DNA from 3 places in the Chelatococcus sp. HY11 genome. Region 3 is predicted to be linked to each of the others. Evidence: riboswitches for the same ligand, from Rfam matches in the RefSeq annotation. Region 3 holds a riboswitch; each other region holds the start of a gene.
The links. A riboswitch is a leader RNA that binds a small molecule or an ion and turns the genes downstream of it on or off. The one in region 3 is predicted to bind cobalamin.
Positions count from the first base shown of each region.

Region 1: another riboswitch for cobalamin. It lies ahead of KIO74_RS14525 (ribonucleoside-diphosphate reductase subunit alpha); the one in region 3 lies ahead of metE (5-methyltetrahydropteroyltriglutamate--homocysteine S-methyltransferase).
Region 2: another riboswitch for cobalamin. It lies ahead of KIO74_RS21005 (CbtB domain-containing protein); the one in region 3 lies ahead of metE (5-methyltetrahydropteroyltriglutamate--homocysteine S-methyltransferase).

Region 1 is NZ_JAHBRX010000001.1:3,161,758-3,172,140, reverse strand. Features, by position in the region: gene KIO74_RS14535 (YqaA family protein) at 1-450, shown strand, start outside; gene KIO74_RS14530 (disulfide bond formation protein B) at 491-1,003, shown strand; cobalamin riboswitch at 1,068-1,282, shown strand; gene KIO74_RS14525 (ribonucleoside-diphosphate reductase subunit alpha) at 1,407-4,361, shown strand; gene KIO74_RS14520 (ribonucleotide-diphosphate reductase subunit beta) at 4,518-5,648, shown strand; tRNA gene KIO74_RS14515 (tRNA-Leu) at 6,002-6,088, shown strand; gene KIO74_RS14510 (hypothetical protein) at 6,244-6,513, opposite strand; gene KIO74_RS32655 (N-6 DNA methylase) at 6,593-7,813, shown strand; gene KIO74_RS14495 (patatin-like phospholipase family protein) at 7,882-9,072, opposite strand; partial or broken gene KIO74_RS31795 (SDR family oxidoreductase) at 9,093-9,322, opposite strand; gene KIO74_RS14490 (acetate/propionate family kinase) at 9,322-10,383, opposite strand, start outside.
Region 2 is NZ_JAHBRX010000001.1:4,598,589-4,608,971, forward strand. Features, by position in the region: gene KIO74_RS20980 (glycerate kinase type-2 family protein) at 1-1,104, shown strand, start outside; gene KIO74_RS20985 (HlyD family secretion protein) at 1,301-2,266, shown strand; gene KIO74_RS20990 (FUSC family protein) at 2,280-3,260, shown strand; gene KIO74_RS20995 (aldo/keto reductase) at 3,380-4,324, shown strand; gene KIO74_RS21000 (MFS transporter) at 4,344-5,558, shown strand; cobalamin riboswitch at 5,593-5,808, shown strand; gene KIO74_RS21005 (CbtB domain-containing protein) at 5,842-6,015, shown strand; gene KIO74_RS21010 (CbtA family protein) at 6,023-6,793, shown strand; gene KIO74_RS21015 (DUF1636 family protein) at 6,790-7,197, shown strand; gene cobW (cobalamin biosynthesis protein CobW) at 7,194-8,240, shown strand; gene cobN (cobaltochelatase subunit CobN) at 8,253-10,383, shown strand, end outside.
Region 3 is NZ_JAHBRX010000001.1:540,786-551,168, forward strand. Features, by position in the region: gene aspT (aspartate-alanine antiporter) at 1-741, opposite strand, end outside; gene KIO74_RS02645 (hypothetical protein) at 927-1,418, opposite strand; gene KIO74_RS02650 (DUF1269 domain-containing protein) at 1,458-1,979, opposite strand; gene KIO74_RS02655 (hypothetical protein) at 2,224-2,742, shown strand; gene metE (5-methyltetrahydropteroyltriglutamate--homocysteine S-methyltransferase) at 2,862-5,231, opposite strand; cobalamin riboswitch at 5,341-5,543, opposite strand; tRNA gene KIO74_RS02665 (tRNA-Thr) at 5,882-5,956, opposite strand; gene KIO74_RS02670 (hypothetical protein) at 6,415-6,771, shown strand; gene KIO74_RS02675 (hypothetical protein) at 6,979-7,500, shown strand; gene KIO74_RS02680 (MFS transporter) at 7,758-9,440, opposite strand; gene rlmB (23S rRNA (guanosine(2251)-2'-O)-methyltransferase RlmB) at 9,821-10,383, opposite strand, start outside.

The DNA of each region.
Region 1 (10,383 bases), 2.6 Mb from region 3:
GCGCTGGCGCGGCCGGACAAGGCCTTTTTCTATGCCGGTGTCTGCACGGTGGCGTCGGTCATTGGCGGCTTGTTCGGCTATGCCATCGGCGCGGTGCTCTATGACACGCTCGGCGCCTGGATCATCCAGGCTTATGGTTACGGTGACAATGTCGAGGCTTTCCGGCAGGCCTATGCGGCCTATGGCGAATGGATCATCCTGATCAAGGGCCTCACGCCTATCCCCTACAAGCTGGTGACCATCACATCCGGCTTTGCCGGCTACGACCTTCTGTGGTTCACGATACTGTCAATCATCACCCGGGGCCTGCGGTTCTATATTCTCGCCGCGCTGGTCAACCGTTTCGGGGCTCCCGCCAAGGAAATCCTGGAGCGCAACCTCGGTCTGGCCGCAATCATCCTGTTTGCCACCATCATCGGCGGCTTCGTGGCCGTCCGCTATATATTCTAGGGGCGCGCATCGACAGGGCGCCTCGCCTCACGAGCGTTCAATGTCCCTTCTCTCGCGCCCACGCCTTGTTGCACTGACGATCCTCGTCATTTGCGTCGCCCTCATCGGCGGCGCCTATTATTTTGAGTACGTGCTGGGGCTGAAGCCCTGTGAGCTTTGTCTCAAACAGCGCCAGCCCTACTATCTCGCGATGCCGATAGCGGCGGTGCTCGCGCTTCTGCCCGATGAGCGGCGTGACCGGCTGTTCGTGGGCCTGCGCTGGATAGGCTTCGGCATCATCGCGGTCGCGTTCCTCTACAACGCCGGCCTCGGCGTCTACCACAGCGGCGCGGAGTGGCATTTGTGGCAGGGGCCTGCGGATTGCACCGGCCCCATGAACAACAATGTCGGCCTCAATGATTTTCTCAAGAACCTGCAGACCACCCGCGTGGTGCGCTGCGACGAGGCCGCCTGGCGTTTCCTGGGTGTTTCGCTCGCCGGCTGGAGTGCGCTCGCCTCGCTCGGCCTTGCGCTGCTCGCGCTCGGCGGCCTGGGGAAAATGAGGAAAAATTAACCCTGGCCGTGATCCCACGCCGCGCCGAGATATCGCATATATTGACATAAGCGGGCAATTACCCCCTATATCTAGTGGTCACGGTCGCTCGATTCGTATTCGAGCGGGCAAGAGGGAATTCGGGCGCGGAGCTTTGGCACCGCCAAACCGAAGCTGCCCCCGCAACTGTAAGTGGTGAGTCTACGTCCAACTGATGTCACTGGCGTCGCATGGCGCCGGGAAGGCAGGGCGTGGGCGGCGATCCACAGCCAGGAGACCTGCCGCGACGATTGAGATTGTCCTCGGGCGGGGTGCCCCGGTGGATCGCCTGGAGTTTGTCGCGGCGGAAGGCTGCCGGGCGCTCCTGTTTGCGCGTCCGCTCGGCCTTTGCCCCCAAGAATGGGGTGTGTTGCCGATGTCCTTGATGACCGAAACCGAAGCCCGCGAAACCGAAGCCAGGCTGTCACGCTCGCCCGCTGGTGTGACGGGCGCCCCCCGCGCGGCCGCTGAGCCGGGATACCAGCTCATCCGCCGCAACGGCGCTGTGACGCCGTTCGACCCGTCGAAGATCGCCGTTGCGCTGACGAAGGCGTTCCTCGCCGTCGAAGGATCGAGCGCCGCCGCCTCGCGCCGCGTGCACGACATCGTCGCTGATCTCACCGGCCAGATTGTCGCCGCGCTGACCCGTCGCGCCGATGCCGGGCGTACCTTCCACATCGAGGATGTGCAGGACCAGGTCGAGCTCGCCCTCATGCGCAGCGAGCATCACAAGGCCGCGCGCGCCTATGTGCTCTATCGCGAGGAGCGTGCCCGCGAGCGCGCCCGCGCCGCCAATGACGCGACGACGACGCCGGAGCAGCCACACCTTCGCATGAAGGGCGCTGACGGCGAACTTGTGCCGCTCGACGAGGCGCGCCTTGCCGCCATCATCGCGGAAGCCTGCGCCGGTCTCGAAGGCGTGACCGCTGAGGCGATCCTCACGGAGGCGCGCCGCAACCTCTACGACGGCATCAGCCGGGACGAACTGGCGCTCGCGCCGATCCTCGCGGCCCGCACCCTTGTCGAGACCGAGCCGGACTATGCCAAGGTTTCCGCGCGGCTCTTGAACGACAAGCTGCGGCGCGAGGCCTTGAGCTTCGTCTTCGGCCGCGCGGAGGAGGCGACGCAGGCCGAGATGGCCGAGCGCTACCCGAGCTATTTCCACGCTTACGTGAAGACTGGCATCGACAATGAGCTTCTCGACCCTGAGCTCGCCCGCTTCGATCTGGCCCGCCTCGCCGCCGCGCTGAAGCCCGAGCGCGATCTGAACTTCGACTATCTCGGCTTCCAGACGCTCTACGACCGCTATTTCCTGCATGTGCGCGGCACGCGGTTCGAGCTGGCGCAGGCTTTCTTCATGCGCGTCGCCATGGGTGTGGCGCTGCGTGAGGTCGACCGCGAGGCGAAGGCGATCGAATTTTACGATCTCCTCTCGTCCTTCCATTTCATGTGCTCGACGCCGACGCTGTTCAACGCCGGCACGCGCCGCTCGCAGCTTGCCTCCTGCTTCCTGACCACGGTGTCGGACGACCTCGACGGCATCTTCAAGGCGATCAAGGACAATGCCCTGCTCGCCAAATATTCCGGCGGGCTCGGCAATGACTGGACGCCGGTGCGTGGCCTCGGCGCCCATATCAAGGGCACCAACGGCGAAAGCCAGGGCGTCGTGCCCTTCCTCAAGGTGGCCAATGATACGGCGATCGCCGTCAATCAGGGCGGCAAGAGGAAGGGCGCCGTCTGCGGCTACCTCGAGACATGGCATGTGGACATCGAGGAATTCCTCGATCTCCGGAAGAACACCGGCGACGATCGCCGCCGCACCCACGACATGAACACCGCCAACTGGGTGCCGGACCTGTTCATGCAGCGCGTCGAGGCGGACGGCCCGTGGACACTGTTTTCGCCGGACGAGGTACCGGACCTGCATGATCGCTACGGGCCGGCTTTCCGTGATGCCTACGAGGCCTATGAGGCAAAGGCCGCGCGCGGTGAGATGAAGGTGTTCAAGCAGGTGAGGGCGCTCGACCTCTGGCGGCGCATGCTGACCATGTTGTTCGAGACCGGCCACCCCTGGCTCACCTTCAAGGATCCCTGCAACATCCGCTCGCCCCAGGGGCACGCGGGCGTTGTGCATTCCTCGAACCTCTGCACCGAGATCACGCTGAACACCTCCCATGACGAGGTGGCAGTCTGCAATCTCGGCTCAGTCAATCTCGCGGCCCATGTCACGGCTGACGGCCTCGATATGGAGAAATTGGTGCGCACGGTCAAAACCGCGATGCGCATCCTCGACAATGTCATCGACATCAACTTCTACACGATCCCCGAGGCGCGCCGGTCGAACCTGCGTCATCGGCCGATTGGCCTTGGCCTGATGGGCTTCCAGGACGCCCTGCAGACCCTGCGCATTCCCTATGGCTCGGACGCGGCCGTTTCCTTCGCGGATGCGAGCATGGAAGCCATCTCGTTCCACGCCATCGCTTCCTCGGTCGATCTGGCAGTCGAGCGCGGCCGCTATTCATCCTTCGAAGGGTCGCTATGGTCACGCGGCATCCTGCCGATCGATTCCGTCGGCCTCCTGGCCGAGGCGCGCGGCACTGCAACGCGTGACGGGGTTTTCGACCGCTCGTCGAAGCTCGATTGGGAGACGTTGCGCCAGCGGGTGGTCACGACCGGCATGCGCAATTCCAACACGATGGCGATCGCGCCCACCGCGACGATCTCCAATATCTGCGGGGTCAGCCAGTCGATCGAGCCCGCCTACCAGAACCTCTTCGTGAAATCGAACATGTCGGGCGATTTCACCGTGGTGAACGCCGCGCTGGTGCGCGACCTCAAGGCGCGCGGCCTGTGGGACGAGGTGATGGTGTCGGATCTCAAATATTTCGACGGCAGTGTCGGCCAGATCGACCGGGTGCCCGACGATCTCAAGGCGCTCTACGCGACGGCTTTCGAAATCGATTCGGCCTGGCTGATCGAGGCGGCCGCGCGCCGGCAGAAATGGATCGACCAGTCGCAGTCGCTCAATCTCTACATCGCCAATCCGTCCGGGCGTAAGCTCGACACGCTCTATCGCCTGGCGTGGCAGCGCGGCCTGAAGACGACCTACTACCTGCGCTCGCGCTCCGCGACCCATGTCGAGAAATCGACGCTGAAGGGCACCGACGGCAAGCTCAACGCGGTTTCCGCGGTGGTGCCGGCTGCTGCGCCCGCGGCATCGCCGATTCTCATCGCCGAGACGCGTAAAGCGAGTGATGTGGCGGCAGGTGAGGCTGAACTCGGCGCCGCCTGGGGCAAGGCCTGCGCGATCGACGACCCCGACTGCGAAGCCTGCCAATAGGAAGAGCGCCTCCCTCTCTCCGCCAAGTCGGCTATCGCCAACTTGGCGTTGTTCAAGCTCAACACGGCAACAGCCATGTTGAGCGGGAGAGGGTTGGGGTGAGGGGGTGAGTGAGGGCCATAGCCCCACATGACAAGACATTTGGAGAATAAAAGAATGCTCGATTGGTCAGAGCCGAAGGCCACAGCCGCGCTCCCATTCCAGCCCTTGCCGTCCGGCCAGCAGCCCGCTGGCGACGCCACCGGCCTCGGCGCCATCGATCGCGGAGGCGGGCGCGTCACCGTCGACGACAAGGCGATGATCAACTGCCGCGCCGACGTGAACCAGCTGCTGCCGCTCAAGTATAAATGGGCCTGGGAGAAGTATCTCGCGGGTTGCAACAACCACTGGATGCCGACCGAGGTTTCCATGCAGGCCGATATCGCCTTGTGGAAATCACGCGAAGGCCTGACGGACGACGAACGCCGGGCGATCAAGCGCAATCTCGGCTTCTTCGCGGCGTCCGAAAGCCTTGTGGCCAACAACATCGTGCTGGCCATCTATCGGCATCTCACCAACCCGGAATGCCGGCAGTATCTGCTGCGCCAGGCCTTCGAGGAGGCGGTCCACACGCATACCTTCCAGTATATCGTGGAGAGCCTCGGCCTGGACGAGGGCGAATTGTTCAACATGTATCGCGAGGTGCCGTCGATCACCGACAAGGCCGCCTGGGCGCTGAAGCACACGCAGCATCTCGATGATCCCGACTTCAAGACCGGCACGCCTGCGGCGGACCAGGCGTTCCTGCGCGATCTCGTGGCCTTTTATGTCGTGTTCGAGGGCATGTGGTTCTACACGGGCTTCGCACAGATTCTGTCGCTGGGTCGGCGCAACAAGATGGTCGGCATCGCCGAGCAGTACCAGTACATCCTCAGGGATGAGAGTATTCACCTCAATTTCGGCATTGACGTCATCAACCAGATCAAGCACGAGAACCCGCATCTCTGGACGTCGGCCTTCCAGGACGAAGTGCGCGGGATGCTGCGCGAGGCTGCTGAACTCGAGGCGTCCTACGGCCGGGACACCATGCCGCGGGGCTTCCTCGGCCTGAACGCCGCACTCTGCGAACAGTACATGCATTTCATCGCCAACCGGCGCTGCGCCCAGCTCGGCCTTTCGCCGGTGTTCGCCGAGACGGACAACCCCTTCCCCTGGATGTCGGAGGCTATGGACCTCAAGAAGGAGAAGAACTTCTTCGAGACCCGGGTTATCGAATACCAGAGCGGCGGCGCTCTGAGCTGGGATTGATTCCGCGGAGGAATGGCGCCGCTGACGCGAAATGCCGTCGGCGCCGGGGACCTTGGAGCGCTGGAAGCGCCCGTTAAAAACAATCAGCTTTCGAGGCTGGACTTTCTCGGGCTTGCTATGGCAAATAGCTGCCCATGGCGACGGCTTCGTCGCTGCGTGCGGGTGTGGTGGAACTGGTAGACGCGCCGGACTCAAAAAGTGGTTTGTCTACCAATCCACAGAAAATCACGACGAGTTGAAACCGTCGTATTTTCAACGGGCTGACAGAGTGGCAAAGGCGAGTAGGAAAATCGCCGAAAATAGTCTAGGAGCCGGCTAGGAGCCGAAACCTGGGGTAGGATCGGCGGTGGTGTGCGGGCGTGGCGGAATTGGTAGACGCAGTGGATTCAAAATCCACCATCTTCACGGATATGTCGGTTCGAGTCCGACCGCCCGCACCATCTTTGATCCCGGCTCCGATTCACAACATCCAGCAGATTGGCGCGAACGGGCCGACCCAGCTCGACCGACGGCTTGTATCGGCTGAGACATTGGATCTCGCGCCATTGGGTCTCGGCCACTAAGCCAGCGAGGTGATTGACCGCGGCCGCGGCCATCATCTGGAACGAGTGATGCTGCTCGTCAGCCGAACGGCGGCATCGCCTATGAACCAGAAGCTCTTCCCGGATGAATCGTACCGCCCGTCGGGAGCCACCGTGACCATCTGAGGCATCCGGCGTTTCCTGTTAGCCCGAAGCCGCTCGATGCCATTGCGCTCCTCGCGCCAATCCTCCGGATAGCTCTCGATCTCACCAGTGAAGGCGTAGTCGGGATCCCCGTCTCCCGTAGCGGTCAGATAACCCGCGGCGTCCCCCCTCCTGATCATCGAGGGGCGCATCGTCGATGTTTCTCGGCAGAAACAGGATGCCGTCAGCGTCCTCAGTCTTGGTGACGACGTGGACCTCATGTCCGCATTCCCGGCAGAATCTGGTCGGATATCCGAAAAAACCGGCATGGTGCCGGTGAACTGGCGCGCGATGGAAACCGAGGAGCTGGGTTCGGTCTATGAATCTCTGCTCGAACTCCAGCCGCAGCTTGGCGACGACGGCAAGACGCTCACCTTCGCCTCGGAAGCCACTGAGCAGAAGGGTAACCAGCGCAAAACCACCGGCTCCTACTACACGCCGGACAGCCTCGTGCAGGCACTCCTCGACACAGCGCTCGATCCTATTCGCGACAAGACAGAGGCGGAAGCCGCCGACCCAGCCCAAGCCTTGTTGAAGCTCAGCGTCATCGACCCCGCCTGCGGATCGGGCCACTTCCTGCTAGCCGCTGCCCGCCGAATCGCTACTCGTCTTGCCCGCATTCGAGCGGAGGGCACACCCTCGCTTGCAGATTTCCGACATGCGCTGCGTGATGTCACCCGCTGCTGCATCTATGGTGTCGATCGCAACCCGATGGCGGTTGAACTCACCAAGGTCGCTCTCTGGATCGAGACGGTGGACCCTGGCCTTCTGCTTGGCTTCTTCGATGCGCAGATCCGTTGCGGCGACTCTCTTTTTGGCGTGTTCGATTTAAAGGTGCTGGAGCAGGGTATTCCGGATGCTGCGTTCAAGGAGCTCGCCGGCGACAACAAAGAGGTAGCAAGATACTACGCCCGAAAGAACAACCTGGAGAAAGCAGAAAAAGATCGTATCGCCGAAGGCTCCGGTTTCAGCCGTGCAAGAGACGTCACGCGCGATTTCGAGGCGCTTCGCGCTATGCCGGAAAATACCGTCGACGAGATTGAAGCCAAGTCTGCAAGACTACGTGCGCTGACCAAGCAAGGTGCAGTCGCATGGCAACTTGAAACGGCATGCGATCTCAACGTGTCGGCGTTTCTGTTGCCGAAGACGAAAGGTGGGCCGTATGCGGGGCCTGACGGGGATCTCCGACCCGGCGCTGCTGCGAGCCTCGCACATCGTGCCGTGGAGCGCGTGCGAAAGCGACGCCGAGCGGCGCTGTGGGATGCTGCCTTCGACCGTGCGCTCGTCACATTTGACGACCAGGGCAGGCCCGAGTTCTCGGCCAGCCTCAGCGAGCAAGCGCGTGCCGAACTGCGCTGGCATTCCCCCATTCCGCTAACAGATGGCCATCGTCGACGGTTAGCCCGACATCGCGAGTGCATGCGAGCCGAGCAAAGCTGATTTGCGTGTTTGATGTCTTAGCCAGCCCGAGTTCACACCAAACAGCTTTGTCGACGGTCTCCGGCTCGCTACATTCCAACCCTTTGTTCGCGGCCGCCATTCAGAGGACGATCATTCGATGGTGGCGCTTTCTCCCAGAACGGACCGGTTTTCGCCTTTTCATAACCGTACTCATAAAGAGACCGCATATAGCCTGTATCAAAGTCAGGCGAGGCAGGTGACGGAACATTCCCGTCGATGTAGGTCAGGTTGAACCCAAGCTTGTTGTGCCGGGCGAAGTCAAAGGTGTCGTATAGAATAGACCGAGTTTGCCTCTTTGTGAGCGAGGCAGAACTCCGCGCAGCGATATCCGCAGTGTTGTTCCGCACCACTTGAAAATCTGGGTCAACCTTGTTGTTGATCAAGATATAGATGTCTATATGTAGATTTCGGCTGAAGTTTCCATTCCGTAAGAGGAATGCATCCGGTAACGTCAGTACGGGCGTCATCACGGCCCCATCCGCATGCATCTCCTCAAAACGACGCCCATTTGCCTCAACGTCGATTAGGATAGGTGGGAATACCACCGGGATGCTTGCCGATGCGGCAATGACGTCCCGAAACAGGTTCAAAGCCTGAGTTGATCCAATCGAAGCAATTCGCCCCATGTCCCAGATCACCGTGCGTTGCGTATCGAGATTGGTGGTTACAATGAAAAGCCTTCTGCCCCTAGCGTGCTCGGCAGAAATTGCTGCGAGCATACGCTGGTCAACATAATGAGCGACGAGCTCGCGCAGACGCGTATTTCCAAACACGCCCGATCTAAAAAGGGCATTCGTAATACTTGGCGATCCGAGAAGGCTCTCCGCTATGCCGCTGGTGTATATTTCTTTCAGCGTGGCATCGTAGGTAGACCCAAGAAATGCAAACGGCGCAATCAATGCGCCGGTACTCACCCCCGAAACAACTGAAAACTGCGGGCGAGTGCCGGCTGCGGCCCAGCCGCTCAAGACGCCGGCACCGTAGGCACCGTCGGCACCGCCTCCGGATAGCGCAAGATAGCTATGCGAGCCAGCACGAAGGGGCATGCGCGCTTCATTGGAGAACGTCGATACTGGCTCGTCCGCATATTTCCGCAGATCGTTGAGGTCGAGCACACGCGAGGATAGCGCGTCATTGGCGGTGTACTGTGTCCGCGGAAGAGAACTGCAGGCGGCAAGGATCGTCATGGCGATGACGACGAACGATAGACGGCCGAGCGCACGGAAAATGTTGCTCATTCCCACTCCTAATTGCCCGGAGCATCAAGTTGGTGTCCAGGACTGCGCACGTCGCAGGGCGCGAAGGTCGTCGCGTCCGTTGCGCGCGCGACCGGCTCCACATGAGGCAGCGCCTTGTCATTGCGATAGGTGATTGCAAGTTCCGCCCCCACCGACGAAAGACATGAGCGCAGCCGGAGGCGATGCTCTGTGCATTGGCGATGCCGATGATGAGCCCGCGTTTGCCCGAGAGGTCGACGATGGGGGACATCACAAGCGTTCTACAGCGGCGCTGTCAGGTCGCAGAACCGACAGCGCCTCGTCGGCGATGACGCTCTCTTCGTCCGTCGCGATGACCAGTATTTTGACGCGCGCGCCTGCGGCGCCAATCGACCGGGCATTGACGGCGTTTGCGGCCTCGTCCAGCTCGAGCCCGAGCCAGCTGAGACGACGCGCGACCGCGGCGCGCACCGGCGGCTGATTTTCGCCCACGCCCGCCGTGAAGACGACAGCGTCGAGCCCGCCGAGCGTGGCCGCGAGTCGGGCGATTTCGCCGGCGATGCGAAAGCAGAAGAGTTCAAGCGCCTCGGCGGCTTCGGGGGCAGCGCTTTCGATCAATTCGCGACTGTCGGCGCTGATCCCGGAGATGCCGAGGAGCCCGGAGCGACGATAGAGCAGATCCTCGACATCGGCCGGGCTCATGCCTTTCTGCATAATGAAATGTAGAACAGCGCCAGGATCCAGCGCGCCGCAGCGGGTCGCCATCGGAACCCCATCCAGGGCGGAGAAGCCCATACTGGTGTCGCAGCTGCGGCCGCCCGCCAATCCGCACAAACTGGCGCCACTGCCAAGATGGGCGACCACGACGCGCGCGCCGGCGAGTTCGGGCTCGCTTTTCGCAATTTCGCTTGCGATAAACTTGTAGGAAAGTCCATGGAAACCGTAGCGTTTCACACCTTCGTCATGCAGGGCGCGCGGGATCGCGAAGCGACGAACGAGGTCCGTCTGGGTGCGATGGAAAGCTGTGTCGAAAGAGGCCGCTTGCGGCAGCCCGGGTCGCAAGCGGCTGATCGCGCGGACGAGCCGCAACCCCTGCGGCTGATGCAGCGGCGCGAGCGGCGTCAGGGCTTGTAAGGTTTCGAACGCCGTGTCGTCGAGCCGGATCGGTCCGGCGAAGGTGTCGCCGCCATGAACGATGCGATGGCCGGCGGCGGTGATCTGATCCATATCGTAGTGCCAGGACAGCCGGCGGAAGGCCTCGCCGAGCACTTCATGCAGTTCGGCGGCAGGGTCGGATTCAAGCGCCACATCGAACCTGTCCTGTCCCTCGAG
Region 2 (10,383 bases), 4.1 Mb from region 3:
GCGCGGATGGCGGCTGCCTTCGAGGCGGAATGGCCGGGCGCTTGCGAGGGACTTGTCGTCACGCGCTATGGCCACGGCATGGCGACGCGCGCGATCGAGGTTGTAGAGGCCGCTCACCCGGTGCCGGACGAGGCGGGGATGGCGGCTGCGGCCCGCATCCTGGCATTGGCGCAGTCCGCTGGCCCTGACGACCTCGTGGTCTGCCTTATGTCGGGCGGCGCCTCGGCCTTGCTGACCCTTCCGGCGGACGGCGTGACACTGGCCGACAAGCAGGCGGTCAACAAGGCCTTGCTGAAATCAGGCGCGCCCATCGGCGCGATGAACCAGGTGCGCAAGGCGCTCTCCGCCATCAAGGGGGGGCGGCTGGCCGCTGCCGCCGCGCCCGCCCGGCTCGTCACCTATCTCATCTCCGACGTGCCGGGCGATGAGCCGCGCAGCATCGGTTCCGGCCCCACCGTGCCGGAAGCCTCGGATGCGGAGGCCGCGCTCGCCATCCTGAAGCGGTATGAGATCGCCGTTCCAGCAGCCATCGAGGCGGCCATCCGCGCCAATGTGATCAAGGACGTGCCGGCGCCGGCGCCCATGCATATGCTGGCGACGCCGCATATGGCGCTCGAGGCCGCGGCAGCGAAGGCCAGGGAATTCGGCCTGACGCCGCTCATCCTCGGTGACGCGCTGGAGGGTGAGGCGCGCGAGGTGGCGACGGTGCTCGCCGGCATCGGCCGCTCGGTCGCCGAGCATGATGAGCCGGCAAAGCGCCCCTGTGTGCTGCTGTCTGGGGGCGAGACCACGGTGACCGTGCGCGGCAAGGGGCGGGGCGGGCGCAACGCGGAGTTTCTGCTGGCCTTCGCGCTGGCCTCCCAATCGGTGCCCGGGATCTCCGCGATCGCCTGCGATACCGACGGCATCGACGGCTCGGAGGACAATGCAGGCGCCATCGTCGACGGCGATCTGATCGCGCAGGCAAAGGCTCGGGGAATCGATCTCGTCGCGCATCTGGCTAATAACGACGCCTATTCCGCCTTCTCGGCCCTCGACAGGCTCGTCGTGACGGGTCCGACCCTCACAAACGTCAACGATTTTCGCGCCATCCTGGTGCGCTGAGCCGCGAGACGCGTTTGGAACCCGCCGGTCATCCCTGAGGTCGCGAAGCACGGCGTTCCGGGGAGGACTGTGGCCTCATCGCATCGCCGCCGTGATCGGATGCTGCACGTGTTGCCAATCCATTGCTTACCGAACGACGCGATGACATAAGCGAAACTGCGGATCTTGAGCAGGTTCACCGATGATCGATTGGTTGATGAAGAGGCCGGCATCGACGGTGCTGGGCGGCTGTCTCGCCCTGTTTCTGCTCTATGAGCTATCGGTCGTCTTCTTCGCCTATACCGGCGATGCTTATGTCAACAGCGACACCGTGACCCTTTCGGCGGAAATCGAGGGGCCGATCGCCCGGCTCGACGTGCATGAAAACCAGGTCGTTGCCAAGGGCGCCCCGCTTTTCACGATCGACCCAACGCCGTATCAGCTCGCCGTGGACGAGAGTACGGCGGCGCTTGCCAATGCCGAGGCGACACTCGCTCTCTCGCGGGACCGTTTGACCGCGTCCCAGGCGGACCTCGTCTCTGCCCAGGCGAGCGAGACGGCGGCGCGGCAGACCTATAATCGGGTCAGCAGCCTCGCGCGCTCCGAGTTCGCCTCCGGCCAGGCCATCGATGACGCGACGCGCGACCTTGCGACGGCGACGGCGCGCGCGGCAGCCTCGGCCGCCGATGTGGATGTGGCCCGACAGACCATTGCCGTGAATGCCGCAAGCGTTCAGCAGGCGCAGGCGACGCTCAATCGCGCGCGCTACCAGCTCGGCAAGACGGCGGTGATCGCGCCGGATGCAGGCCGCGTCGCGCCCTTCACGGCGCGCGTAGGGGATTATCTGCAGGTTGGCAACCAGGTGCTGACCCTCGTCACCGACAACAGGCGGCGGGTGGTGGCGAACCTGTCGGAGCGGCATCTGGCGCGTCTGCGGCCGGGGCAGCGGGTGTGGCTGACGCTTGGCTCCCAGCCCTGGGTCGTGCATGCCGGCCGGGTGACGAGCGTGGCGCCCGGCGTGGCGCGCTCGCCGACCGCGCCGCTCACGCTGCCTTATGTCGATCCGACGACCGACTGGGTGCGTCTGCCGCGTCGCTTCCCGGTCGATATCGCGCTCGACACGTGGCCCGCGGATCTCGGCTTCTACCTGGGTGCCGACGCGCGCGTTCTCGTCATCTTCTGAGGGGGCGGGGCGGATGGACGCGATCTCCCGCCAAAGCCTCGTGACTGCCGTGGCCTGTCTGATGGCGACGCTTATCGCCATCGCAGCCGGCCTTGAACAGCCTTTCTGGGCGACCATTACGGCCTTCATCGTCTCCAACGTCGACACATCGGCGCTGGTGACGAAGGCCGTGCTGCGGCTTGTGGGGACGGCGATCGGCTGCGTCATCGGCTATTTCGCGGCGGTGGCAATGGAAGGATTGCCTTTCGCGCAGGCGGCAGTCCTGTTCCTGGCCTCCGCGATCGGCACCTACGGCCGTTTTCGCAGCCGCTTCGGCTATGCGTGGATCCTCGGAGCCGCGAGCGTGATGCTGCTCGTCACCAGCAGCATGAGCGATCCGACGGACCTCTATATCTTTGCCTGGACGCGCTTCTACGAGATCTCCATCGGCGTCTTGGTCGCGACCGTGCTTGCCTGGGGCTTCTCGGCCAGCGGCCCCATCAGCCTTCAGCCGGCGCCGGTCGCTGTCGCCCGCGACGCCGCGCTGGAGCAGGGCTTGTCGGCGGGTATAGCGGCTGTCGTCATCGCGCTGCTCTGGAACTGGTTCGATCTGCCGAGCCTGCCGCAGGTCATCGTGACGAGCCTCGTCGTGGTCAGCCAGGATCTGGGGGCCTCACGCCTGCGCGGCGCGCAGCGGATGATGGGATGCATCCTTGGCGGCTGCCTCGGCCTCATCGTCATCCTGATCGACGCCGCCGATTTCCTGTGGTGGGCCGTCGCGCTCGTGTCAGGCATCTTCCTGGCGTCGCGCCTGCATCTCAGCCCGCACAAGCATGCCTATGTCGGCACGCAGATCGGCATCGCCTTCATGATCACGCTCGTGACGGGCGGCGGCCCGCCCGACAGCATCCTCGCCCCGGTCAACCGCCTCTCCGGCATGGTCGCCGGCGTGGCGGTGATGCTGACGGTGATGTGGATGATGAGCGGCAAGCTGCACCGCGCCGTGTCCGCCTGAGCTCGTATTCGCAATTTGCATAACACTTCGGCGCAGGTTGCGTCACAATCGCGGCGCGAAGGCCCTCGGCATCGTCACAGGTCGCATGCTTAAGGTCCGGGGCAATTCGGGGAAACGCCATGGAATTCCGCAATCTCGGCCGGTCGGGCCTGCGTGTCTCGGTGGTTGGTCTTGGCTGCAACAATTTTGGTGGCCGGCTTGATGTGGAGGCGACGCGCCGCGTCGTGCACAAGGCGATCGACGCCGGGATCACCCTGTTCGACACTGCAGACATCTATGGCAACCGAGGTGGTTCAGAAAGCCAGCTTGGGGAGGTCCTCGGTCCACGCCGCAAGGACATCGTGCTCGCCACCAAATTCGGCATGGCGATGGACGATGGGGACATCCTCAAGGGCGGCTCGCGCCGCTATATCATGTCCGCCGTCGAGGCGAGCCTGAAGCGCCTGAAAACCGACTGGATCGACCTCTACCAGCTGCACCGACCCGATCCGCTGACGCCGATCGAGGAGACGCTGCGCGCCCTCGACGATCTCGTCCGCGCCGGCAAGGTGCGCTATATCGGCTGCTCCAACCTGCCGGGCTGGCAGGTTGTCGAGGCATATTTCACGGCGCGTGAGCTCGGCATCAACGGCTTCGCCTCCGTCCAGGACGAATACAGCCTCGTCGAGCGCGGCATCGAGCGGGAGCTGGTGCCGGCCGCGTCCCGCTACGGCTTCGGTCTGCTGCCTTTCTTCCCGCTGGCGAGCGGCCTGCTCACAGGCAAGTACAAGCGTGGCGAGGCCGCGCCCGCCGGCACGCGCTTCGCCGAGCAGCGCTATGCCGATCGCTATTTCAACGATCGGAACTGGGACGTCGTCGAGGGCCTGCGCGGCTTCGCCGAGGCGCGCGGCCATAGCCTGCTCGAGCTCGCTTTCAGCTGGCTGGCAGCGCGGCCACTCGTCGCGAGCGTGATCGCCGGCGCCACCAAGCCGGAACAGGTGGAGGCCAATATCGAGGCCGCCGGCTGGCGTCTCACGGCGGAGGACCTGGCCGAGATCGATCGCATCACCGGCACGCCAGCCTGAGGGGAGCCGCACACCGTCCATGGCGTCCTCCAGTTGGCGCATCTTCCGGGAGAGGGATTTCTCTCTTTTCCTCAGCGCGCGCTTCTGCGCGTCGATCTCCCAACAGATCACCGATATCGCCGTTGGCTGGCTGGTCTATGACCTGACAGGCAGTGCACTTGCGCTCGGGCTGGTCGGCCTCGCGGCGTTCCTGCCCGTCATCAGTCTCGTGCTGGTGACCGGCCATGTGGCCGATCGGGTGGACCGCCGGCTCATCATGATGGCCTGTTTCGCTTTGAACACGCTCATCTGTGTCGGTCTCGCCCTCTTCGCCATCTGGCAGCCGCCCGAGGTTTGGCCGCTCTATGCGCTCGTCGTGCTGATGGGCGTGGCGCGGGCCTTCTACCAGCCGGCAAGCCAGGCCTTCGTGCCGAATCTCGTGCCTCGGCACCTCTTCGGCCAAGCCATAGCCTGGAGTTCATCGATCGGGCAGGTCGCTGTCATCGCCGGTCCGGCGATCGGTGGCCTCCTGTATATCGCGGGCGCCCATGTCGCTTTTGGGGGCGCGGCCCTGCTCTTCCTCGTGGCGGCGGTCGCGGTGACGCTGATCCGCCTGCGTGCGGAGAAGGTTCCGGCATCGAAGGTCAACTGGTCGACGCTCATCGCAGGATTGACCTTCATCCGCGGCAAGCCTGTGCTCTTCGGCGCCATCACGCTCGATCTCTTCGGCGTGCTGCTTGGCGGCGCGACCGCGCTCCTGCCCATCTATGCCAGCGACATCCTGCATATCGGCCCGGCGGGCCTGGGGCTTCTACGCAGCGCCCCGGCGGTGGGAGCGGCGGCGATGGCCCTGGTGCTGGCGCATCACCCGATCGCGCGCAACGCCGGCAAGCGCATGTTCGGCGCCGTCATCCTGTTCGGGCTGGCGACCATCGTCTTCGGCCTGTCGACGAACTTCTACCTGTCGCTTGGCGCGCTGGTCGTCCTCGGCGCCTCGGACATGATCAGCGTGTTCGTTCGCCAGACGCTCGTCCAGGCCGATACGCCGGATACCATGCGCGGCCGGGTGGCTGCCGTGAACACGGTGTTCATCGGCGCCTCGAACCAGCTCGGTGAATTCGAGTCCGGCACGCTGGCGGCCTTCATCGGCGCGGCGCCGGCCGTCGCGCTGGGCGGCCTTGGAACCATTGCCATCGCCTTGGCGTGGACCCGGCTATTTCCGACACTGCTCCACCGCGACAAGCTCGTCGAATAAGGTTGGCGCGTTGACTTTTGGCGGGAGTAGGCGTCTAGCTTCGGCAAGCGATGGTCCTCGTCAGAGGTCAAAAGGGAATGCCGGTGCGGGGTGTGTCACCCCAAGGCCGGAGCTGCCCCCGCAACTGTGAGCGGTTGAGGCGCGAACCACGACAGCCACTGGATCTGCCGTCCTTCCGGCGGGGGTCTGGGAAGGCGGTTCGCTCCGATGATCCGCAAGCCAGGAGACCTGCCTTCGCGATGGAAGCCATGGAACTGCCGGTGGGGCAGTGAAGGAGGTCGCGGTGTCGAATGTTGCTGTTGCGGGATTGGGTTCTCGCGCTGAGGTATTGAAAGTTGCCCTTGTTGCCTTTGCCATGGGCGTTGCCCTGGTGTTCGTGACGGGTTTCGCGCATCCCGAGGCCGTCCACAACGCGGCCCATGACACGCGCCACGCGCTGAGCTTTCCCTGCCACTGATCGCGGCATGTTCAATCGTGTGCTGGCCGTTGCCCTGGTGGCCGGCCTTGTTGCGGGACTTGCGATCGCGGTCCTGCAGCATTTCACCACGACTCCGCTGATCCTGGCCGGCGAAAAATTCGAGAAACCCGAGGGCACCGCCGCGCTTGGCGGCATGTCCGCCGGCCTGTTCGGCGCCCACATGGTTCAGACATCGGGCGTCATGCTGGCACATAACGTCGTCAAGGCGCATGCGCCGACAGGCGAAGGCGGCGACCACGCCGAGGGCTGGAGCCCCGCCGATGGCTTGGAGCGATCGGCCTTCACCGGGCTTACCACCATCGTCACAGCGATCGGTTTTGCCTTGATCCTGATGGCGGCTCTCCTGGTGGCGGGCGAGACGATCGATGTCCGGAGCGCGCTCGCCTTCGCGGCGGCGGCCTTCGTCGCAACCGGTCTCGCGCCAGCCCTGGGGCTCGCTCCCGAGCTGCCGGGGAGCGCGGCCGGGCCGCTCGTCGCGCGGCAGATCTGGTGGGTGTCCACCGCCGTCGCGACGGCAGTCGCGCTGTGGCTCCTCATCCGCACACCGGCTGTCTGGGCGAAGATCATCGGCATCCTCCTGCTCATCGCGCCACATGTCGTTGGCGCGCCGCATCCGGAGGCCTATGCCAGCGGCGCGCCCGCCGAGCTTGCCGGCCATTTCGCCGCGGCCTCGCTCGTCGTGCACGCGGCTTTGTGGGCCGCGGTCGCGGTCGCCGTCGGTTTCTTCTGGCCGCGCCTCGCCCGGCGCGCGGCATGAACGCACCTCAAACCGTCGCGCCAACCACGCTGATGGTCTGCGTGACCTGCCGGCGACGGCAGGGTGGCGCGACGGAAGGACCTTATGACGAGCCGGGGCGTGAGCTCGTGCAGACACTGGCTGAGCGGCTCGCCGCCGATGCCGATGTCACAGTCACGCCCGTGGAGTGTCTCTCGGTCTGCCGCAGGCCCTGTACGGTGGCCTTCGCCGCCCCCGGCAAATGGACCTATGTGATCGGCGATCTCGACGCCGACACGCATCTCGACGATCTCGTGCTCGCCGCCCGCCAGTATGCGGTGGCGGCGGACGGTATCATTCCCTGGCGTGAGCGCCCGCTGCCGATCCGTAAGGGTGTGGTCGCGCGTGTTCCGCCGCTCGTCTGCAAGATGGAAACGACCTCATGACCTCTCCTGTGGCGGCCACGGCCAAGGTTCCCTGCACCATCGTCACCGGCTTCCTCGGCGCCGGCAAGACGAGCCTCCTGCGCCACGTGCTCACCAACGCGGACGGGCGCCGGCTCGCCGTCATCGTCAACGAGTTCGGCGATGTCGGCATCGACGGCGAGATCCTGAAGGGCTGCGGCGTCGAGGCCTGCCCGGAGGACAATATCGTCGAGCTCGCCAACGGGTGCCTCTGCTGCACGGTTGCGGATGATTTCATCCCGGCGCTGGAGGGCCTGCTGGCCAAGGCGGAACCGCCGGAGCACATCCTCATCGAGACCTCGGGGCTCGCCCTGCCGAAGCCTCTGGTCAAGGCCTTCAACTGGCCGGCGATCGCCTCGCGCGTCACCGTCGATGGCGTCATCACCGTTGTCGATGGCGCGGCGACCGCCGCCGGGCGCTTTGCCGACGATCTCGAGGCGCTCGCCCGCCAGCGCGCGGCCGATCCCTCGCTCGAGCACGACAATCCCCTCGAGGAGGTCTTCGAGGACCAGTTGCTCTCGGCCGATCTCGTCATCCTCAACAAGGCCGACCTTCTCACGGGCGATGACGAGGCCCGGGTGCGCGCCGAGATCGCGGAAACCGTGCCGCGCGCCGTGAAGGTCGTCACCACCCGCGAGGGCGTGGTCGATCCCAAGGTTCTGCTCGGCCTCGGCGCGGCGGCGGAAAGCGACCTCGACGCGCGTCCTTCCCATCACGATGCGGAAGGGGAGCACGATCACGACGATTTCGACTCGTTCGTCGTCGAAATCCCCGAGCAGGGGGACGCGGAGGCGATGATCGCGCGGCTCAGGGCGGCCGCCGAAGCCCATGACATCCTGCGAATCAAGGGCTTTCTCGCCATCGCCGGCAAGCCGCTGCGGCTTCTCGTGCAGGGCGTCGGCGCCCGCTTCCAGCAGCAGTTCGAGCGCCCCTTCGCGGCCACCGAGGCGCGGGGCGGCCGGCTCGTGGTCATCGGCCAGAAGGGCTTCGACCGCGAGGCCGTGACGGCTGCCATCCTCGGCTGAGGGGAGGGGGCGATGCATCTCCTGCCGGTTACGGCTGTCGGGCTCGACCAGGCGGAAACGCCGGTCGACCTCGGCCAGACGCCGGCGGAGATGGTGATCCTCTCCTTCACCGACACGGACCTCGCCGCGCTCGCCACGGCCCATGAGCGCGCCGGCAAATCCCTTCCGACACTCCGGCTCGCCAATCTCCAGCGCCTCAGGCACCCGCTGTCGGTCGATCTCTATGTGGAGGAGGTCATCGATAAGGCGCGGATCGTCGTGATGCGCTGCCTCGGCGGGCTCGATTATCTCGACTACGGCCTCAACGAGATTGCCGCGAGTTGCATCAGGCGCGGGGCCATCCTCGTGGCCCTCGCCGGCGACGACCGGCCCGACGAGCGCCTCGCCGCCCTGTCGCGCGCCGACGGCGACTTCTACGACGCGCTGGACGGCTATTTCCGCGCCGGCGGCGTGGACAATCTCGGCGCGGCGCTTACGCTGATGGCTAATGCGCTCGGCGCAAGCCTTCCTATCGTACCCGCGCGCCCCGTACCGGCAGCGGGGGACTTTCCCCTGAAAGCGCCCGTTTCACCTCTCCCCGGCGGGGAGAGGTCGGACGCGCAGCGTCCGGGTGAGGGGGGGGCTTACGCTTCTCCGACGTTGCTCCCCCTCACCTCAGCCCTCTCCCCGCCGGGGAGAGGGAGTGGAGCCAGTCTTGCCCGGCCAGGGGCCAGTGAAGAAGAGGCCGGAGCGCAAGGCCCGGGTGAGGGCACTGGAAGCGCCGCCGCCGATCCCTCCCCTCCAGGGGAGGGTGGCGCCGCAGGCGCCGGGTGGGGCCCCGGCCTCCACCATTTCCACGCAGACAGACGCACGCTGACCCCACCCGACCTTGCCGGAGGCAAGGCCACCCTCCCCTGGAGGGGAGGGATCGCGGAGCCTTTCGCGGAGAGCGGCGCAACAGCGCTCATCCTGTTCTACCGCTCGGTCTATCTCGCGGGCGATACCGCACCGATCACGGCGCTGGCGGCGGCCCTCGTGGAACGGGGCCTCACCCCCGTCGCACTCTTCGTCTCCAGCCTGAAGGATCCCGAGGCGATCGCGATCGTCGAGGCGGCGATCGCGCGTCACAGGCCGGCGGTGATCTTGAACACGACGGCCTTCTCGGCGCAGCGGAACGAGGGCGGCAGCGTGCTCGATCGCGCCGACTGCCCTGTGCTGCAGGTGATCCTCGCCGGGGCACCGCGGGCGGCCTGGGACGAGAGCCCGCGCGGCCTCGGAGCCGCCGATTTCGCCATGAATGTCGCCCTGCCGGAGATCGACGGGCGGCTCACGACGACCGCGATTTCCTTCAAGGCCGAGGCACCGGCCAATCCGGCGCTCGAATTCGCCGTGGTGCGCCATCAGCCCGATCAGGCCCAGATCGCCCTCGTCGCGGAGCGCGCGGCGGGATGGGCGCGGCTCGCCGCCACGCCGCCCGCCGCGCGGCGCATCGCGGTGATCGTCGCCGACTATCCCTCGCGCGGCGGGCGCACCGGCTATGCGGTGGGTCTCGACACCGGCCGCAGCGCCGCCAATGTGCTGTCCTGGCTGGCGGGAGCGGGCTACGCGGCTGACAAGACCGTTCCGGCCGAGGCCATCCTGCTGCGGCTGGAAGCCGGCACGGAGCGCGCGGCGCTCAGCCTGTCACACTACCGGGATTGGCTTATGGCCACACCGCAAGCCTTCCGCGACGCGGTGACGGCGGCCTGGGGCGAGCCGGAGGACGACTCGGCGGTTGGGGACGGCGCGTTCTCCTTCCCTGTCCTGAGGGCCGGCCATGTCGTGCTCGCCCTTCAGCCGGAGCGCGGGCGAGACGCCGACCGCAAGGCGAGCTATCATGACCCGGCGCTGCCGCCGCGCCACGCCTATTGCGCCTTCTATGCCTGGCTTGCGCTCGGCCGGTCGGGCGGCGGCGAGGAGGTCGATGCCATCGTCCATCTCGGCACCCATGGCACGCTCGAATGGCTGCCGGGCAAGACCGCCGCGCTGTCGCCCGCCTGCGCGCCGCAGGTGCTGACGGGCGCGCTGCCGGTGATCTATCCCTTCATCGTCAATAATCCCGGCGAGGCGGCGGTGGCGCGCCGGCGGATAGGGGCGGTGACCATCGGCCATCTCACGCCGCCGA
Region 3 (10,383 bases):
GAACTGCTTGTGACGGTAGCTCGCCTCGACCCGCAGCGCCGTTTGTCCGATGAAACTGCTATCCGGCAAAATACGATAGGACCGTGCGATGAACTGATGCCATGCGGAGCTATGGCCGCCATGGTTGGCGCGCGCGCCCATCTTGATCTCGTAGGCCTTGCAGGCCTCGACCAGGTTGATGCCGAGCAGCTTCGGGCCGAGGAGCGCGATGATGAGCGTGGCGCCGATGGTACCGAAGATGTAGGTCATCGCGAAAGCGGTCGGTACCGCATTGACCAGCGCGTTCGTCTCCTCAGGAGGCTTGCCGATTTGCTCGATCGCGTCGACGGAGAGAGCAAGGGCGGATGAGATCGTGTTGGAGCCGGCGAAAAGCCCTGCGGCAAAACCAACGTTGTAGCCTGCGATCCGGGCGCACAGCCATGCAACACCGAGACACAGCACGCAGACCACGATGGTGAAAGCGGCTTGCGGCAATCCGTTCTTGGCGACGCCCTGTACGAATTGCGGACCGACACTGTAGCCTATGGCGAACAGAAAGATCAGAAAGAAGATGGAGCGGACGTCGTTAGAAATGACAATGTCCAGCTGTCCGACGACGAGGGCGGTGAGGAGTGTTCCTGTCACCGCGCCAAGGCCGATACCCTTGTACGACAGCTTTCCGACCGCGTAGCCTATGGCGAGTGACAGGAATACTGCGATTGCGGGATGCGCTCGCAGCACGTCCACAAACCACTGCCACATTACACATTGTCTCCCATGATGCTGGTGCGCGGCGCCCCGTCATCACCGGGCTTGTCCGCGAGATCGGATTTATCCGATTTCGGCTATAGATCAGAAGCTCGGCAACAGCCGAGTCCCTGTGATCGCGACCAGTGAGTCGCCTCGCTTTGCGTGGTCATGCATAGCGAGGCGACAATAGACCGTTTTCAGGGGCTGCTTTGAGCCTGGACGACGCCGGCGATCCAGGCCTCGGCGGAAATGCCCGCGCTCTTGGCCTTGGCCCGCACGGCCTCGACGACAGTCGGGCGGAGCGGCACGTCGAGAATGATCTGGTCTGCGTCATCCAGCGAATAGACCGTGCGCATGACGCGCGCGGCAAACCGCATGACGCGCGCGGTCTTCTGCGCATCGGACAAGGCGGTATTCGACGCAACGACCGGACAGTAGCCAGCTACGAGACTATCGATCACCAAGGTCTCGGAAGTGCCTTGCTGGCGCAGCGCATAGACCGCAGCGTTCAACTGCGCGATGTCGTCGAAGGCGTCACCGGTCGGCAGCAGCTTCTCGACGCTCGCGGCCTGTTGGCCGTCGGCGATGGGCTTCCATGGACAGGTGAAGCCGGCTGCGCTGGCGGGCGCGGCTGCGAGTAGAAGAGGAAGAGCGACACTCAACGCCGCGATTGCCAGGGGTTTGCTCATCGGGTTTCTCACGCTAGCGACTTTGCTGACAGCTTCGGCTCAGGCTGAGGGGGCGGCGGGAGCCGGCGCGCTCAGCGGCTGCGCGGCGAGCGCTTCGCGCAAGGCCTGTTCCTTGCTGTGGTCGAGCGAGGTCTTGAGCACCGTGCCGCCTGAGCCGCGCAGCTCCTCCAGGACCTTGTCGCCGGTGACTTCCTGCACCAGGACGAACAGCGCGGCGCTGCCGGGCTGCAGCGACTCGCTCAATTCCTTCATGAACTTGTCGTTGATGCCGTAGTCGGTCAGAGCGCCACCGAGAGCGCCCGAGGCGGCGCCGAGGACAACGCCGACAAGCGGCATCAGGAAGACGGCTCCGATGAGCAGTCCCCACAGGCTGCCCGAGGCGGCGCCGGCCGCGGTCGTATTCATGAGCTGATTAAGCTTGACGTGGCCCTTCTCGTCCTTCGTCGCGATGACGGCGTCGCCAATCTTGATGAGATACTCCTTCTGGAGCTCGAACAACCGCTGGCGAATTTCTTCAGCCTTCTGCTCCGAAGGATAGACCACGACGACAAGATCAGACATTGAAAACTCCACTGCGGTACCCTGATGGCGGGCCAAGGCAATCTACCGAGTCAGGGTGTCAAATCAACCGGACTATACAGGCGACAGTTGAAAGAAGGCGGTGACGGGGTGTCGCCCCCTCGTTACCGGGTTATCACCGTGGGCTTCTCTCCGTCTTTTACACAATTCCAGGCGCTGAACCGCTGCAAGCTTCCACTGGAATCGCTTTAGAGCTTTCATTCTCTCAACAAGGAATTGTCCGGCAATGAGCGACACAGTCACTGTTCACGAGAACGGCCAGCCGATCAGCTTCACCTTCGCGGAGATCTTGAAGTATCATGGCTTCGGCTATCCGGGCGGGGTCGCCCATGCGTTCAAGGTCATGCAGCGCGCCTTCCCCCTCCTTGATGGCGGAAATCCTCCCGAGCGGCGTGAACTCTCGATGGATACCGCATTTCCCGGCCCGGGCGGGCGCGATGCCTTCGAGATGGTGACGCGCATGGTCACGGCGGGACGCTATAACGTTGACCTCGCGCTCGCCAGCGACGATGTGCTTTCGAGCCCGAAAGGCCGTTATCTCTTCCGTTTTCACTATCGCGGCACGACGGTCGATCTCACCCTCCGGCCGGGGCTGGTACATGACGAGTTCATCACGCTCGCCGCTAAGGAGAACAGGACCGCCGCGGAGGAAGAGCGGCTGGTTTGGCTCAAGAACGACATGGCGCAAAGGCTACTGAGCCTGCCCGCCGACCAGGTCTACGACGCAAAGCGCGTCGGGGGCTGAGCGCGCCATGTCCCCGTACCGTGATGTCTGGTCGCGGCACGGGGCCTCTGCTATTGAGTGCGCGGCCACGAACCACACTGGGGCGCGGCATCCGCGCCGCGCCGGGCGATCCTGCAGTGTCAGTGGCGCAAGGCGCGCAGGTCCCGCGCCGCCCGGACCATGTTGATCAACGCCGGCCTGACCTCTTCCCATTTGCGCGTCTTCAGCCCGCAGTCCGGGTTGACCCAGAGCTGCTCGTCGTTCAGCCGTTGGCGCGCGAGTCGCAGCAGCTCCGACATCTCTTCGACATCGGGCACGCGCGGCGAGTGGATGTCATAGACGCCGGGGCCGATCTCGTTCGGATATTTGTAGCTGCGGAAGGCTTCCAGCAGCTCCATTTTCGACCGCGAGGTCTCGATCGAGATGACGTCGGCATCCATCGCCGCGATGGCGTCGATGATCTGGTTGAATTCCGAGTAGCACATATGCGTGTGGATCTGGGTGTCGTCGCCGACGCCCGACGAGCAGAGGCGGAAGCTTTCGACGGCCCAGTCGAGATAGCGCTTCCAATCCCCCCGGCGCAGCGGCAAGCCTTCGCGCAGAGCCGCCTCGTCGATCTGGATCATGGCGGCGCCCGCCCGCTCCAGATCGAGCACTTCATCACGAATGGCGAGGGCGATCTGTCTGGCAGCGTCGCTGCGCGGGATGTCGTCGCGCACGAAAGACCAGTTGAGGATCGTTACCGGCCCGGTCAGCATGGCCTTCATCGGCTTCTTGGTCAGTGACTGGGCATAGCGCCACCACTCCACGGTCATCGGCTCGGGGCGCGAGACGTCGCCATAGAGGATCGGCGGGCGCACGCAACGCGAGCCGTAACTCTGAACCCAGCCATGACGCGTGAAGGCGAAGCCCGCGAGCTGCTCGCCGAAATACTGGACCATGTCATTGCGCTCGAATTCGCCGTGAACAAGCACGTCGAGACCGATCTCCTCCTGCCAGCGCACGGCGCGCGCCGTTTCCTCGCGCAGGAAGGCTTCATAGTCGGCTGCGTCGAGCTGCCCCTTGTCATGGGCGGCGCGTGCCTTGCGGACCTCCGGGGTTTGCGGGAAGGAGCCGATGGTCGTGGTGGGGAAGGCCGGGAGGTTGAAGCGCTCGCGCTGTAGTCTCGCCCGGCTCGCGAAGGCATTCTTGCGGCGCGCGAAGGCCTCCGTCACGGCCGCCAGGCGCGCGGCGACGATCGCGTCGTTGACCTTTGGAGAAGCCTTGCGGGCTCTCGCCGTCGCTGTCGAGGCGGCGAGAGCCTCCTTGACGCTCTCGCGTCCGTCCGCGAGCGCGCGGCCGAGCGTGGCCAGCTCACCCATTTTCTGCACGGCGAAGGAGAGCCAGCCCCTCACTTCGGGATCGAGGTTCGTTTCCAGTTCGAGGTCGAGCGGGCTGTGCAGCAGCGAGCAGGATGGCGCGATCTGGACATGGTCGGTCCCGCGCTTCGCGGCGACGGGCGCCACCCGGGCCAGGACTTTCTCCAGATCCGTGCGCCAGATGTTGCGGCCATCGACGACACCTAGTGACAGGACAAGGCCACGCGGCGCCTTGGCGAGAACTGCATCGAGCTGCTCCGGCGCACGCACCAGATCGACATGCAAGCCCGCGACGTGCAGCGAGAGCGCGGTGTCCAGGTTATCGCCGATGCTGCCGAAATAGGTGGCGAGCATGATTTTCAGATCCGGCAAGGCATGGGCGAACAGCGCGTAGGCGCGACGCAGCGCCTCGCGCGCGGGTTTGTCGAGATCGAGCACGAGGCAGGGCTCATCGATCTGGACCCATGTCGCGCCATTGGCGGCAAGCCGGCGCAGGACATCGACATAGACCGGCAGCAGGTCACCCAGAAGCGTCAGCGGGTCGAAGGACGGATCCTTTGCCTTGCCGAGACGCAGGAAGGTGACGGGGCCGAGCAGGACCGGACGGGTCTCGAAACCGAGGGATTTTGCCTCGCGGTACTCCTCGACCGGCTTGAGGGAGGCGAGCGCAAAGCGCTGCCCGGCCTCGAATTCCGGCACCATGTAGTGATAGTTGGTGTCGAACCACTTCGTCATTTCCTGGGCCGGGACGCCATGGGAAGCCGGGACACCATGAGGCGCGCCATGATCGTGGTGGCCATGGCCGCAGGCGTGAGGTTGCGCGTCCCCCTGCGAGCCGCGCGCCATCGCGAAATAGGTCGCGAGCGACACCGGGCCGCCCGTCCAGCCATAAGCGGCGGGGATGGCGCCGACCATCACGCTGGTGTCGAGCACCTGATCGTAGAAAGAAAAGTCATTGGATGGGATGGTCGTGATCCCCTGGGATTTCTGGCGCGCCCAGTTGGCCGCGCGCAGGGCGGAGGCGGCTTCCAGCAATGCCTTCTCGTCGGACTTGCCGGACCAGAAACTCTCAAGCGCGATCTTGAGTTCGCGGCGCGGACCGATGCGCGGCGTGCCGAGCGTCGCGATGCCAATGGATGATGATCGATACATAGGCTTAACCCCAAAATTGGGGGCAAAGGCCAGAGCGGACGCGGGACGATCACCGGCCGAACAGAGATCCGGGCGAGCCGTCGAGCGCACCACCGGGACACCCCGCCCGTGGACGTTGTTCGCCACGGCAGGTCTCCTGGCTCGCAGGTCGTCGCCTCCACCCGTCTTCCCAAGGCTATCGCCTCAGTGACATCGTGGGCATCGGCTCGCCGCTTACAGTTGCGGGGGCAGCGCCGGCATTTCACCGGCTTCCCTCTTAGCCCCGACGCGCCGCAGGCGGCATGTCGGGGAACCATGGCATGCGCATCTTGAGCTGCGTCGGCGGGCAAGTCAATGTCATATAAAGAGTTGTTTATATCTTTACATCGATGCTGTGAGGTAGACGCCCGCGATAGGGGCCTCTGTCGGTTTCATACGCTTTCGATCCCGTTGCGGCGATGACACGCCCGGCGGCCGATCGCGGATTTTTGGCTCGGCGCTGGAAAACGCTGCGTGAGCTCCCGAATCATCCGAGCCGTCTGGAGACAGGCGCGCCCGTCCCGCTTCCGAGATGCGAGGCGACTTTCCAGGCCACCGGTCCCGCAAGAGGGGTTCCTACGCTGTTATCTTAACAGATCGCGGGCAACTTGGCCGGTGTTCGGCGGGGAATGTGGTGCCGGCGGAGAGGATCGAACTCCCGACCTTCGGTTTACAAAACCGCTGCACTACCGCTGTGCTACGCCGGCCCTTGCGGCACCGATGAGGTGCCTATTCACTACTCGTCCAGATCAGGCGCTCGTGAAGCGCATGATTCAGAGTCGCTTTCCGCCGCCTGATCACAAACCAAATCTCTCAACCAGCTTAATTCAACCGGTGGCGTGGTGCGCGTGGGTGTCTCGGCTACCAGTCTTTGCGGGAATCCGCAAGGGGCGTTGGCGACAGGAGCGGTGATTGGGCCCAAGGTGTATCTCTTGCGATGGCGCGGCTGTCTTCAAGACCCAATTGTTTCGGGGCGATCATGATTGGGGGGTTATCGCCAGTCCCGATGCGGGCGGTGCGAGCAAAAGATTTTCACGCCTTGTCAAGGCCGTGCTTGCGGCCACGTTAGGCCACAATGGGCGATCATTTTTTTCGAGGATGGAAATGAGGCGGGCCTGCTTTCAAAGGAAATCGCAGGCTCGTCAATGGTATCGAGGAAGTGATCATGATCCGTTCCGTTTCGTTCAACGGCCTTTCCAAGAAAACGGTCGCGGCTGGCCTTGCCGGCTTGACGCTTCTCGGAGGGCTTGTGGCCGGCGCGGGGGAAGCGTCGGCGGGTTGGTATGGCCGGCATGGCTATTATCGGTATCACGGCGGTAACGGCGGGGCGGTGGCCGCTGGTATCGTCGGAGGCCTGGCGCTTGGCGCGCTTGCCGCTGGAGCGGCGCGTGCTTCCGCTCCTCCGCCGCCCGCGTGGGCCTATGATGGTTATGATGATGGTCCCGCTTGCTATGTCGCGCCCCGTCGTGTCTGGGTCGAAGGCTGGGGGTGGAGCGTGCGCCGCGTCACCGTCTGCGATTGAGCAGCGAACCGCGTCTATGAAGAGGCCCCGCCCGTGCGGGGCCTTTCTTGTTGATGGGTAAGGTTCCTGATCTCGGCCGCTGACAACGGCCTGTGGAACGGGGCGGGGGCTGCCCGCGTTTACCGATAAAGAAGGTCCAGGCGGACAGTTCGCTTTGGCAAACAGTTAGCCTTGATCGTTGGGCGTGGCTTGAGCGGGAGAACGTTCATGCGGAATTTCAAGCCTATCAAGACACTTCTGTGCGGTGCGGGCGCAATGGTCGCGGCGGGGTTCATGGTCGCGAGCGTGCCAACCCCCGCCGAGGCGCAATGGAGAGGTGGCGGTGGCGCTCATTGGGGCGGCCGGCCCGGATGGGGAGGTGGCGGGCCGCGCTTCGCGCCCGGGGTGAGGCCGGGCTGGGGTGGTGGCGGGTGGAACCGACCGGGCTGGGGGTATCGTCCGGGCTGGAACGCCGGTTGGCGCCCTGGCTGGAACGGCGGCTGGTATGCCCGTCCCGCATGGCGAGGCGGCTGGTATGGCGGCCCGGCCTACGGCTATGGTCCCTACTACGGCTATGGCTACGGATATGACGGCTGGGGGGCGGGGGCTGCCCTTGCGACGGGCGCCATTCTCGGAGCCGGCATCGCAGCGGCGGCAAATTCGAGCCGATCCTACTGCTACCGTGCTCCGCGCCGTGTGATCGTTAATGGCGTCTGGCGGACACGCACCGTCACGGTCTGCCCGCGCTGATAGGGCTCTCGCACCGGCGCAGAGCGGAGACGCCCCGCCGGTGCCCGGTTCAAAAAAAGACCCCGCCGTGAGGCGGGGCTTTAGGGTCTCGATAAACGCATCAATTTCCTGGTCTGACAACGTTGGAGTAAGGACCAAGTTCCGCGACCTTTCACCGAAATTGCAGTTTTTATGTGGTCGCAGGCTCACATTGTCCTGATCGCTCATTTTCCATGAGGTCAGACCAGCCTATCGGACGTCGGTGCGACGCTTCCCGATTACTTGTCCCCTTCGTAAGTGAAGATGTCGCGATCCTTGGTCTCGGGCATCAGGAGAAGACCGACCACGAACGTCATGAGCGCGATGATAATCGGATACCACAGACCGGAGTAAATATTGCCGGTGGCGGCAACGATGGCGAAGGCGGTGGGTGGCAGAAATCCACCGAACCAGCCATTGCCGATGTGATACGGCAATGACATGCCCGAGTAGCGGATACGAGTTGGGAAAAGTTCCACCAGCAAAGCCGCAATGGGGCCGTACACCATCGTCACGAAAATCACGAGGACGGTGAGTATGAGCGTCATCATGAACATGTTGATCTTGGTGGGATCTGCGGCGGCGGGATAGCCATGGGAACGGATGGCGTCCGTGGCGGCTTTGGTGAATGCGGCCGTGCGGGCCGCGGCTTCGGCGCCGGCGGTACGGGCGTCGAAGGACTCAATCACCTGGTCGCCGATGCGGATCTTCGCGATCGTACCAGCCGGAGCCGCCTCATTCGCATAGTTCACGGCATTGCGGGCAAGGAACGACTTGGCGATATCGCAAGACGTCGTGAAGCTCGACGTGCCCACGGGGTTGAACTGGAACGAGCACTCAGCCGGGTTGGCGATGACCGTCACCGGCGCTTTCTCCTGAGCGGCAATGAGGGTCGGATTGCCATATTTGCCAAGCGCTGCGAACAGCGGGAAATACGTGATCGCGGCGATCAGGCAGCCCGCAAGGATGATGGGCTTGCGGCCGATGCGGTCCGACAGCCAACCGAAGAAGATGAAGAACGGCGTACCGATGAGGAGAGCGAGAGCGATCAGAATATTCGCCGTCGTTCCGTCAATTTTCAAAGTCTGTGTCAGGAAGAACAGGGCGTAGAACTGGCCTGTATACCAGACGACGGCCTGGCCGGCGGTGCCGCCGAGCAGCGCGATAATTCCGATCTTGGCGTTCTTCCAGGTGCCGAAAGCCTCCTTGAGGGGAGCCTTCGAGCCCGTGCCTTCTTCCTTCATCTTGACGAAGGCGGGGGATTCCTGGAGCTGCAGGCGGATCCAGATGGACACGCCGAGGAGGAGGATCGACAGGAGGAAGGGAACGCGCCAGCCCCATTCGTTGAACGCCTCGGTCGACATCGACATGCGCAGGACGAGGATGACGACGAGCGAGAGGAACAGGCCGACGGTCGCGGTGGTCTGGATCCACGACGTATAGAAGCCACGGCGTCCCTGGGGGGCGTGCTCCGCCACATAGGTCGCGGCGCCGCCGTATTCGCCACCGAGCGCCAGTCCTTGCAGCAGACGGCAAGCGACGAAGGCAATCGGCGCGATGATGCCGATGGAGGCGTAGCTGGGCAGCAGGCCGACCACGAAGGTCGAGATACCCATGACGGTCATCGTCACGAGGAACGTATACTTTCTGCCTATGAGATCGCCGAGCCGTCCGAAGAACAGGGCACCGAAGGGGCGCACCGCAAATCCGGCAGCGAACCCAAGCAGTGTAAAAATAAATCCGGCGGTCGGGTTGACGCCGGAAAAGAAGTTCATCGAAATATTGATGGCAAGCGAGCCTGCCAAGTAAAAATCATACCATTCGAAGACCGTTCCAAGCGAAGACGCAACGATAACTTTGCGCTCTTCGCGGGTCATAGGACGCTTCTGCTCGGATATCGCTTCCGCTGCCGCGACGCTCATTGACGCCTCCTCAAGTGTTTCCTCGTTTTATTGTCTTCCGATCTCAATGATTCAGATCAGGGTTGCTTGCGAACATTGCAGCTGCCCTCTAGAATCATGGCCGACCGTACGGTCAATACGGGAAAACTACGGCGGGAGGCGGTGCCGTGTCGCTCGTCAATTCGTCGTCATTCAAAAGTTGAATGTGTCGGCGTAGTGGTCGTTCGGACGGGCAGCCGAGTGGGCGGGCATGCTTATTGCCTGATCGTGCCATCAATCGGCGTTGTCCACGCCACGGCCGGTGAGGGGCGGCGTGGGAAGGCGCGCCGCGGCGTCAAGAGAGTGCCTGTGAGAGTGCCTGTGCCGTGGGCCAACCGCGCGCGGGCGCCCGCGCGCGTCAATCAATCAAGAGCGGCGAGCGCCCGGGAGGTCGCGTAGAGGGCGACGGCTGCGGCGTTCGACACGTTCAGGCTCTTGATATGACCCGGCATGTCGAGCCGAGCGAGCACGTTGCAGCGTTCCCGGGTGAGCTGCCGAAGGCCTTTGCCCTCCGCGCCGAGGACGAGCGCGACCGGGCGGCGCAGCGGAACGGCCTCAAGTTCGGTCTCGCCGGCGGAATCAAGACCAATGCACAGAAATCCGCGCTCACGCAGCGTCTGCAAGGCGCCGGCGAGGTTGCGCACGATGGTGAAGGGCACATGTTCCAGCCCGCCCGACGCTGATTTGGCCATGACACCGGTGGCCGAGGGGCTATGCCGGGCGGTGGTCACGATGCTGTCCACGCCGAAGGCGGCGGCGGTGCGGACGATGGCGCCGACATTATGCGGGTCGGTGATCTGGTCCAGGACGAGAATCAATGATTGCGCGTTCATCGTCTCGATGGTGGGAGAGGGGAGGGGATCCGCCTCGATATAGAGACCCTGATGCACCGCATCCGGCTCGAGCTTGCGCGCGATCTCGTCCG